One region of the Kluyvera huaxiensis genome, then DNA from elsewhere that is predicted to be linked to it. Evidence: predicted binding sites of a transcription regulator. Region 1 holds the regulator's gene; the other holds the start of a gene.

The links. The regulator Fur, encoded in region 1, represses iron uptake genes when iron is present. The targets are predictions, from matches to a motif close to ATAATAATGAGAACNACTATCAA.
Region 2: the regulator Fur is predicted to act here: its motif matches at 4,009-4,031, upstream of ABOC97_RS22035 (TonB-dependent siderophore receptor).

The regions. Positions count from the first base shown of each region.
Region 1 is NZ_JBEFLV010000003.1:46,482-51,950, forward strand. Features, by position in the region: gene chiP (chitoporin ChiP) at 1-1,183, shown strand, start outside; gene ABOC97_RS04190 (ChiQ/YbfN family lipoprotein) at 1,234-1,569, shown strand; gene fur (ferric iron uptake transcriptional regulator) at 1,685-2,137, opposite strand; gene fldA (flavodoxin FldA) at 2,434-2,964, opposite strand; gene ybfE (LexA regulated protein) at 3,116-3,409, opposite strand; gene ybfF (esterase) at 3,540-4,304, opposite strand; gene seqA (replication initiation negative regulator SeqA) at 4,487-5,056, shown strand; gene pgm (phosphoglucomutase (alpha-D-glucose-1,6-bisphosphate-dependent)) at 5,089-5,469, shown strand, end outside.
Region 2 is NZ_JBEFLV010000030.1:12,710-18,178, forward strand. Features, by position in the region: gene ABOC97_RS22010 (potassium/proton antiporter) at 1-925, opposite strand, end outside; gene ldcA (muramoyltetrapeptide carboxypeptidase) at 1,021-1,935, opposite strand; gene emtA (membrane-bound lytic murein transglycosylase EmtA) at 2,029-2,640, shown strand; gene ycgR (flagellar brake protein YcgR) at 2,641-3,372, opposite strand; gene ABOC97_RS22030 (GlsB/YeaQ/YmgE family stress response membrane protein) at 3,642-3,896, shown strand; gene ABOC97_RS22035 (TonB-dependent siderophore receptor) at 4,059-5,469, shown strand, end outside.

The sequences.
Region 1 (5,469 bases):
TCTCGACTTCCAGTCTGGCTATGCCGCCGATATGTTCGGTCTTGATATCGCTGCATTTACCGCGATTGAAATGAACGAAAGCAGCGAAAGTGGTCACCCGAACGAAATCGCGTTCTCTTCAAAAAACAAAGGTTATAGCGAAGATTACAGCGGTGATAAGTCTGGTATCAGCCTGTATAAAGCGGCAGCTAAATTCAAGCTTGGGCCAACCTGGGCACGTGCCGGTTACATTCAGCCAACCGGTCAAACTCTGCTGGCACCACACTGGAGCTTTATGCCTGGTACTTACCAGGGCGCTGAAGCCGGGGCGAACTTCGACTACGGCGACAACGGTGCACTGAGCTTCTCCTACATGTGGACCAATGAGTACAAGGCACCTTGGCATCTGGAAATGGATAACTTCTATCAGAACGATAAGAAGACCAAGGTCGACTACCTGCACTCCATCGGCGCTAAATACGATTTCAAAAATGACCTGGTGCTGGAAGCGGCATTTGGTCAGGCAGAAGGCTATGTTGATCAGTACTTCGCCAAAGGTAGCTACAAATTCGATATCCCTGGCGGCCCTCTGACCACCAGCTATCAGTTCTACGGTACCCGTGACAAAGTGAGCGATCACGGTGTGAACGATATTTACGACGGCACCGCGTGGCTGCAAGCGTTAACCTTCGGCTACAAGCTGAAAGAGGTCTTCGACTTCCGCCTGGAAGGGACCTGGGTTAAAGCTGAAGGTCAGCAGGGCTTCTTCCTGCAGCGTATGACGCCAACCTACGCTTCCTCCAACGGTCGTCTGGATATCTGGTGGGATAACCGCTCTGACTTCAACGCCAACGGCGAAAAAGCGGTGTTCTTCGGTTCGATGTATGACCTGAAAAACTGGGATCTCCCGGGCTGGGCAGTGGGCGCGTCTTACGTCTACGCATGGGATGCTAAGCCATCGACCTGGCAGATGAACCCAGATGCTTACTACGACAAAAACAACAAAATCAAAGAGTCTGCTTACAGCCTCGATGTGGCTTACACCGTACAGGATGGCCGCGCGAAAGGGACTCTGTTCAAACTGCACTTCACCCAGTATGACAACCACTCCGACATTCCAAGCTGGGGCGGTGGTTACGGCAACATCTTCCAGGACGAGCGTGACGTGAAATTCATGGTTATCGCACCGTTCACTATTTTCTGATGCATGACGCGGCAGGGGGAAACCTCTGCCGCCGCTAAGAGGTTCATCGCATGAAAAAATTGATTATTGTTGCCTTAATGGCTGTCGGCCTTACCGCTTGTGCGCAGTCACCTGCGCCGAAAGAAGACACCAAACTGAAAGATGCCTATAGCGCCTGTATCAATACGGCGGAAGGTAATCCGGATAAAATCCAGGCCTGCCAGAGCGTATTGAACGTGCTGAAACAAGATAAGAAGCACGAGCAGTTCGCGAACCAGGAAAGCGTACGCGTGCTGGATTATCAGCAGTGTATTCTGGCGAGAAAAACGGGTAACGACCAGGCCGTGGCCAGCAAGTGCGATAAGATTTGGCAGGAAATTCGCAGCAACAATACGCCACAAAAATAATGTCGTGTTAAGAACTGAAAACCGCTGCTTGCAGCGGTTTTTTTATGTCGATACCAGACCGATAGGCAAAAAAAAACCAGCACACAATGGCTGGTTTTTTGACGAGCGGCGGTCGTTATTTTTCGATGCCGTCGTGAGCGTGTTCATCTTCGCGGCAGTCGCCTTCAGCGCAGTGACCGTAAAGATACAGGCTATGGTTGGTTAAGCGAATCCCGTACTTGGTCGCGATTTCACGCTGGCGCGCTTCAATCGAATCATCGCTGAACTCGATAACTTTGCCGCAGTCGAGGCAGATCAGGTGATCGTGGTGATGCTGCTGAGTCAGTTCGAATACGGATTTGCCGCCTTCAAAATTATGGCGAGTCACAATGCCAGCGTCATCAAACTGGTTCAGTACGCGGTAAACCGTGGCTAAACCGATCTCTTCACCCATGTCGATCAGGCGTTTGTATAAGTCTTCCGCGCTGACATGGTGGTTATGAGGTTCCTGAAGAACTTCCAGAATCTTTAACCGTGGAAGTGTGACTTTCAGGCCAGCCTTCTTTAATGCGGTATTATTGTCAGTCATGCGGAATCTGTCCTGTTGCTAAACGATTAACTTCCATCAGCGAAAGTTTCACAGAGAATGCACCCGAATTAATGCGTCTCATTATAGAATGGCCCTATCAAAATGAAAACAGCAAGGCCCGGGTAAGCTAAGCTTTCAAAAACGAGGCTTCACCGACAAACTGAGCGATGAACCTGCGCTAAATCAGAAGATATTGTACAGGTATGCGATAAAAAGTTAAAAATTTGTAGCTATTATTTTAATTGCTTTTACCTATTAATGAGGTGCAATTTGATAATTACACCTCATTATTGCGATTAGGCGTTTTTGATTTCGTCCAGGTGCAGTTCTTCAGCCACCTGCTTAACCCATTTCTCAACGCGCTCCGCGGTCAGTTCTGGCTGACGGTCTTCGTCAATCGCCAGACCCACGAAGTGATCGTCATCGGCAAGTCCCTTAGACGCTTCAAAATGGTAGCCTGCGGTTGGCCAGTGACCCACGATGGTTGCGCCACGTGGTTCAATAATATCGCGAATGGTGCCCAGGGCATCACAGAAATATTCCGCGTAATCTTCCTGGTCGCCACAGCCGAACAGCGCAACCAGTTTACCGTTGAAATCTACTTCTTCCAGCGTTGGGAAGAAATCATCCCAATCGCACTGTGCTTCACCGTAGTACCAGGTTGGGATACCCAGCAGCAGGATATCGAACGCAGCCAGATCTTCTTTGCTGCTCTTGGCGATGTCATGCACGTCAGCGACATCTTTACCAAGCTGTTTTTGAATCATTTTTGCGATATTTTCGGTGTTTCCGGTATCGCTACCGAAGAAGATGCCAACGATTGCCATGAGTAAAATAACCTCTTGAAACTTAATGATATGGTGGTGGCTTATTGCCCACAGATAAGGGCAATCATAGCAGAACAGCGCAGTGTGCGGAAACAGCAATCGTGCCGGACTGCACACTCTGCTACATGAAAGCGTGTTTTGGGGGGATTTTTCAGACTTTCCCCTGTCCGTGCAGCAGCGCAAGCTGGTTCATCAACATCTCTTCGATGAGTTCGCTGCGGCTCATATCACGGGCAGTCGCCAGCTCGTTGAGCGCGTCAACGGCTTCGTTATTCAGCTTCAGTTCGACACGCTTAAGCCCGCGAACCTTGTCGCGTTTTAGCTGATTGCGCTTATTGATGCGGAGCTGTTCGTCACGCGAAAGCGGATTGGTTTTTGGTCTTCCCGGGCGACGCTCATTTGCGAACAAATCTAGTGTCGTACGGTCCGTTTGTTCTTTTGCCATGATTCTGAGTGACTTCGGGGAAAACAAGCTACCGGGCAGTGCCCAGCGCAGACAGCGCGCAATCATACATCAGTGGAACCCGCACGCCAACGACCGCGGCCATTCTGGCGCGCGGTCGATGCATTTTTAATCACTCTGCGAGGTAACGGCGGATAGCGCGCAGTACAGCGTCTGGTTTTTCCGCATGCACCCAGTGACCGGCACCGGCAATAACGTGCGCTTTGGCCTGCGGGAACTGGGCTAAAAGGCTGTCTCGATAGGCTTCGGTAACGTACGGCGAATTGCCGCCGGGAATAAACAGGGCAGGCTTATCCCACGCGGGGATAGTTTCCCAGCCAACAATGTGCGGGTATTGTTCCCACAGCACCGGCACGTTGAAGCGCCAGGCGCCGTCAACGAAGGATTTCAGCAGGAACTGGATGACCCCTTCTTCATGAAGGAATTCACGCATGACGGTAGCCGCTTGCTGGCGCGTGGCAACACCGGCGTTGGTCACTGCATTGATCGCAGCAAAAATTTCATCATGACGGCGAACATGATAATCCACCGGCGCAATATCAATCGCAACCAGACGGTCGATACGCTCCGGTGCCAGTGCGGTCAGCGCCATCACCGCTTTACCGCCCATGGAGTGGCCGATAAGCGTCGCCGTTTCAATATTATGCTCGTCGAGCGTATCGAGAAGATCCTGGGCCATGGCCGGGTAGTTCATCTCTTCAGAACGCGGCGACAGTCCATGGTTACGCATATCAACCTGGATAATATCGTGGTCAGCAATCAGGTCGCGCGCCAGGATACCGAGATTGTCCAGACTGCCAAACAGGCCGTGGACGAGGACGATGGGGGAATTATTGTGCAGGTTTTGTGCAGATTGCGCTCGGACATTCAATTTCATAGCAAAGTTCTTTTTTTCGCGTTGTCGGGTTAGGGTATCATGTTGGACATTCTAACGCTCAGGGGCAAGTAAGGAACTCATCCGAATTTTGCCGCGTTCCTGGTTTGGCGCTACCCGCTGTTGGGTTTTGACTTTATAATCCCAATGAATTGTATTCAGAAAAATTATTGCACCGGATTAAGATGAAAACGATCGAAGTTGATGACGAGCTCTATCGCTATATTGCGGCTCACACTCTGCACATTGGTGAGAGCGCGTCCGACATTTTACGGCGTATGCTGAAATTCACCGCCGCTTCACAGCCTGCTGTTGCCGCAGCGCCGGTCGTCAAAGCAGAACCGGCCCCTGCGCCAGCTGCTGCTCCCGTTGCTGAAGTTAAAACGGTTAAAACGACGAAAGACAAAGTTCGCGTGATGCGTGAACTGCTGCTCTCCGACGAATACGCCGAGCAGAAAAAAGCGGTTAACCGCTTTATGCTGATCCTGACCACGCTCTATTCGCTGGACAACAAAGCCTTTGCTGAAGCCACCGAATCGCTCCATGGTCGCACCCGCGTCTATTTCGCCGCCGATGAGCAGACGCTGCTGAAAAACGGTAACCAGACGAAACCTAAACAGGTGCCGGATACGCCATACTGGGTCATTACCAACACCAATACAGGCCGTAAATGCAGCATGGTCGAACATATCATGCAGTCAATGCAGTTCCCGGTGGAACTGATTGAAAAGGTTTGCGGTACCATCTCATACTGACAATCTAACCCTTGCATAAGAAGGACCAGGCAATGGCAATCCATACCCGTGCGGGTCAGCCTGCACAGCAAAGTGATTTGATCAACGTTGCTCAACTGACATCTCAGTACTACGTGCTGCAGCCGGAAGTGGGCAATGCGGAACATGCGGTGAAATTCGGGACTTCCGGTCACCGCGGGAGCGCAGGTCGTCACAGCTTCAACGAAAAGCATATTTTAGCCATTGCTCAGGCAATCGCTGAAGAGCGCGCGAAAAATGGAATTACGGGCCCATGCTACGTCGGGAAAGATACTCACGCGCTTTCTGAGCCTGCGTTTATTTCCGTTCTTGAAGTGTTGGCGGCGAATGGGGTTGATGTCATTGTGCAGGAAAACAATGGTTTTACGCCGACGCCGGCTATCTCCAATGCCATT
Region 2 (5,469 bases), on a different contig from region 1:
TCCAGATGGAGAGCAGCAGCGCAGGAATGGCTATCGGCAACAGATCCGATGGCGTCACCAGCAGGCCCAGTACCAGGAACATGGCGATTTGCGCCAGCCACGCCAGGCCATCAAAGTTCTGCAAAATGCCAAAGCGGTTGCGAATAGGCCGATTGCCCAGCAGGAAGCCGCACAGGTACACCGCCAGAATACCGCTACCGTCCAGCGTCGTGGTGACGGCGAAAATCATTATCCCACCGCTTAACGCCAGCAGCGGATACAGCCCGGCGGGCAGGGCAATACGGTTGATCATCTGCAGCAGCAGGTAGCCGCCACCAAGACCAATCACGATACCGAGGCCAAACTGTTGAATGATATGCACGAGGAACATCCAGCTAAGACCAGTTTCGTGCTGCTGGATCATCTCAATCAGGGTGATGGTGAGAAACACCGCCATCGGATCGTTACTGCCGGATTCAATCTCCAGCGTTGACCCCACGCGTTCGTTCAGCCCTTTACCGCCGAGCAGTGAGAATACCGCCGCGGCGTCGGTGGAGCCGACAATCGCGCCAATCAGCATTCCTTCCATCATATTCAGATTGAATAACCAGGCGGCCATCATCCCGGTGAGTCCCGAAGTGATGAGAACCCCGACGGTAGCCAGCGATAAGGCCGGGCCTAATGCGACGCGAAAGGAGCTGGCCTGAGTGCGCATCCCGCCGTCCAGCAGGATAACCGCCAGCGCCAGGTTACTCACCATATAGGCGAAAGGGTAGTTATCGAAGGGGATGCCGCCGATGCCGTCAACGCCCGCCAGCATGCCGATGGCTAAGAAGATAACCAGAATTGGAATACCAAGACGGGAAGAAAATGAGCTTAAGAGAATACTGCAGGTTACTAAGACCGAACCCAAAATAAAGAGACTAATGACTGCCGCGGCGTCCAATGTTCACGCACTCCCCGATAACGTACAAGCTAGTTACAAAACGTTACCATAATTAGGGCGCGAACATTGAATTAATAAGCGGTGATTATTGTTTTTTATTCGGCTAATACCGGATGGCCGGTGAGCGTCAGCGCCGAATGCCCCATATTATGCGAAAGCTGTGCTTGCGCGCCCAACGGCAGCGTGACGGTGCGCGGCTCGTGGCCAAAATCAAGCCCGCTAATGACCGGAATCGATAACCGTGAACGCAGGTAGTTGTACATGGTTGCTAAATCATAACCGTCGTCATAATCATTCGGGCTAGCTCCGGTAAAACTCCCCAGCACGATGGCGCGCTGGCGCGGCAAAATACCGGCATGCAGCAGTTGCAACAGCATACGTTCAACGCGGAACGGATGCTCGTTAATGTCCTCAAGCACCAAAATGCCATCGCGGATCTCCGGCATCCACGGCGTACCGATGAGCGAGACGATCATCGCCAGGTTCCCGCCCCACAGCGTTCCCTCGGCGGCGCATTGTGGCCCGTCGCCGTCCCATTCGATGGTTAAGGTAGGGCTACGCAGCGCGCGCCAGAAGTGTTCCTCGGTAAAGCCGTCGAGGTTTTCCGCGCCGAAGTTACCTGCCAGCATAGGGCCGCTAAAGGTCACGACGTTGCCTTTGGCTAATAAACCGCACTGAATCGCGGTGAAGTCGCTGTGGCCGCAGATTAACAGCGGCGAGCGCTGCTGACGGGCTATCAGCGACGGCCAGTCAATGCTCTCCAGCAGACGACTGGCACCGTAGCCGCCGCGCACCGCCAGCACAATCTGATTCTCCCCACCCAGCGTGGCTAGGTCGTTAATATCCGCCAGCCGCTCGGCCTCGGTTCCGGCAAAACGCTGGTTGCGACGAGGAATCACCTGCTGGTTCGCCACCTGATGCCCGGACGCTTCCAGCCGCGTAACGCCACGCTGCGCGGCGGTCTGGTTGATGCAGTAGCCGGACGGGGCGATGAGATGAAACGAAGACATGGCATTTCCTTGCTGAGAATGAAACGGGTATCATGCCGCCTGAGCCAGTGGTTGTCATTAACGGCAGCAAAGTTCAGCTAAAAGGATAGATGCGTGAAATTAAGATGGTTTGCTTTTTTAATTGTATTACTTGCCGGGTGTAGTTCTAAATCGGATTACCGCGATCCGCCGTGGAATCCTGAGGTTCCGGTGAAACGCGCAATGCAGTGGATGCCAATTACTGAAAAAGCCGGTGCCGCCTGGGGCGTCAGCCCGCGACTTATCACCGCCATTATTGCCGTAGAATCCGGCGGTAATCCGACGCTGGTGAGTAAATCCAATGCGGTGGGACTGATGCAGCTTAAAGCGTCAACGTCGGGTCTGGATGTTTATCGCCACATGGGCTGGAGCGGTCAGCCGTCGACCAGTGAGTTGAAAAACCCGGAGCGGAATATCTCAATGGGCGCGGCTTATTTGAGCATTCTGGAACACGGCTCGCTGGCGGGTATTACCGATCCTGAAGTTATGCAGTATGCGCTGGTCGTATCCTATGCCAACGGCGCGGGCGCGCTGCTGCGCACCTTCTCGTCCGACAGGAAAAAGGCGATTTCTAAAATTAACGATCTGGACGCGGATGAATTCTTCGACCACGTGGTGAAGAACCATCCCGCGCCTCAGGCGCCACGCTATATCTGGAAAGTACAGAAAGCCATGGATGCCATGTAGTTAGCGAACGTTATTTGCCCGTTCGCGCGCTTCACGCTCCAGCGAAAAAATAATTCGCTGGAGCGAGCGCTCAAGCACCGGATTCATATACAGAAAACGGAAGCTCAGGCGCGGCGTCACAATCGTCTCATTCTTACTGTCGACCACTTTGCGCTCGCTGATGGCCAGCAGCTGGACGTCAAAGCGAAAACGCCCCCATTGCCCCATATCGAGTTCTATCTCTCTAAGCTCCATTCCCGGAGCCAGCATCTCCGGCGGCGCCGCGTCCAGCAAAGCGCCCATCCCACCTAGCGACAAATCAAACAGACGGAAACGCAGCGTACTTTTATCCGGCAGGACGGCACAGCCGTAATAAGGCGGATACAGCGGGGCCGGAATACGGAAATATTCACGACGCTGGATACACCATACCGCAGGCGGCGTCGGCATTACGAAGGCGGGCAGGCCCTGATAATTCTCCACCTGCATCCGTGGCACCGTGAATTCGATTTTGGCGCCATTTGTTTCTGCGACCATGGCGATATTATTCGCCGATAGGGCGGCATTGTTATCTTCCTCACGGCTGCCAAAGTCGATAATCAACTGCTGCTGGCTGACGTCGAGAATACGACTAATAAACTGGCGCGAAGACCAACTCACGCGCAGCGCGGCGTTAGCCTGCTGAAGATCGCGGAGAACGTTTAATACCGCTAACGGGTTTTGCTTAAGAAACTGTGTGTTGTGCTCACTCACCGGGAATGGCTCCTGAATGGCAGACTCTCAATTATCTATCGGCGTCGAAAAACAGAACTTCAGCGTCCTGGAGAAAATTTTTAACATTTCCACGGATTTCGGCTGCGTAAAGTACTTAAGGCAGTGCCTACGTCAATATTCGTATTTATCTGCATAAAATATCATCGCCTGACCAGGTTTTTTAAGAACAATTACCTATACTTGAAACATTAGCGGCGCAGAATGTCGGCGCTTTTATTGGTGTTAATGGAACTTAAGAGGTGGGAAAAATGGGTATTATTACCTGGATTATTTTTGGTCTGATTGCCGGTGTTATTGCCAAACTGATTATGCCGGGCCGCGATGGGGGTGGTTTCATTCTCACCTGTATCCTCGGGATTGTCGGTGCGGTTGTCGGCGGCTGGTTGGCGACCACGTTTGGTCTGGGCGGCAGCGTCAGCGGCTTTAACCTGCATAGTTTCCTGGTGGCGGTTGTGGGCGCCATCGTTGTGCTGGCGGTATTCCGCCTGATTCGCCGCGAATAATGTTTCCCGCGTTTTACTGACAACGGCCCCGAAAGGGGCCGTTGTCGTTTCATCAAATCTGTTACCTGCATCACACTCCTAAAGCCCTGTTTATTTTGGCGTTGAATTACAAATATTAATGATAATAATTATCGTTCTTTATTTGATTTGAGCTCAACCATAATGAATAAGACAGGTCTTCGCGTTTGTACGCTTTCCGGGATGATTGCACTCGCACTTTCAACACAGGGGTATGCCGCCGAGGAATCCACTATGGTGGTCACTGCCTCCGGCACGGGCGAGGGGAGTGAACTGCCCGGCTGGACCAACAGTGCCACCAAGTCGGCGGTACCGGAAAGTAAAACACCGCAGGTCATCAACACCATCAGTCAGCATGAAATCAGCGAACGCCACGCCACCTCGGTGAACGAGATTTTGCGCTACGCGCCGGGGGTGTCCACCGAATCACGCGGCAGCACCACCTACATGAGCGAGTATAAAATTCGCGGTTTTAGCGTCGATAACGAGTACTACAACGGCCTACAGCTACCGTATAACGTCACCGGGAATACCAAAGCGCGGATCGATCCGCTGCTGATTGAGAGCGTTGATATTCTGAAAGGGCCGTCGTCGGTTCTCTATGGCAACGGTTCGCCGGGCGGGCTGGTGAACATTCAGGGTAAAAAACCGCAGACGACCCCACGAACGGAAATCGGTTTTAACACCGGAACCCGTAATCTGAAAGAAGGTTACATCGACTCTACCGGACAGGTCGCCGACAGCGACTGGAGCTACCGTCTGCTGGGTAAAGCGACCGAAGGCGACGATCAGCCGCACACCAGCCGCTATGAAGATTATCTGCTGGCACCGAGCGTGACCTGGCAGCCGAGCGATAAAACGCGCCTGACCATTGACGCGCTGGCGCAAAATACCCCGAGCCTGACGCCGTCGAACCCGCTGCCGCTCTCCTATTTACGTTCCCAGTATGCGGATAAACGCGCCTTTGCCGGCGATGACTGGAGCGGCTTCAAGCAGCGCCAATGGATGATTGGCTATAGCTTCGAACATGAGTTTGACAGCGGCTGGGGCATCGCACAGAAAGCACGCTACTTTGATATCGATACCCATCAGCAGAGCGTTTACTCCACCGGTAATAGCCCGACGGCGGTCTATGACATCAGCCGTGCGGCCTATACTACCGATGAAGATCTGCACAGCTTCAACATTGATAACCAGCTCACGCGCACATTGGCGCTGGGCGACTGGCAGCACCATCTGCTGGCCGGGTTTGACTATCAGAAGCTGAACTCGCATTACCACTACCGCTATTCAAACTATTTAACCCCGCCGCCGAATCTGGATATGCGTAACCCAGACTTTGGCCTGGTGAGTGAAGATGCATTAGGTCTTTATACCGCGCAGAAAAACCGGCTTTCCTATAACCAGAAAGGCTATTACCTGCAGGATCAAATTGCCTACGGCGGCCTGAATATCCTCGCCAGCCTGCGCTACGACGAGTACCAGTCAGGCACTACCGACTACCTCAATAGCGACCAGAAAGAGTGGATCTCGCAAGACCGCGTGACCAAACGCC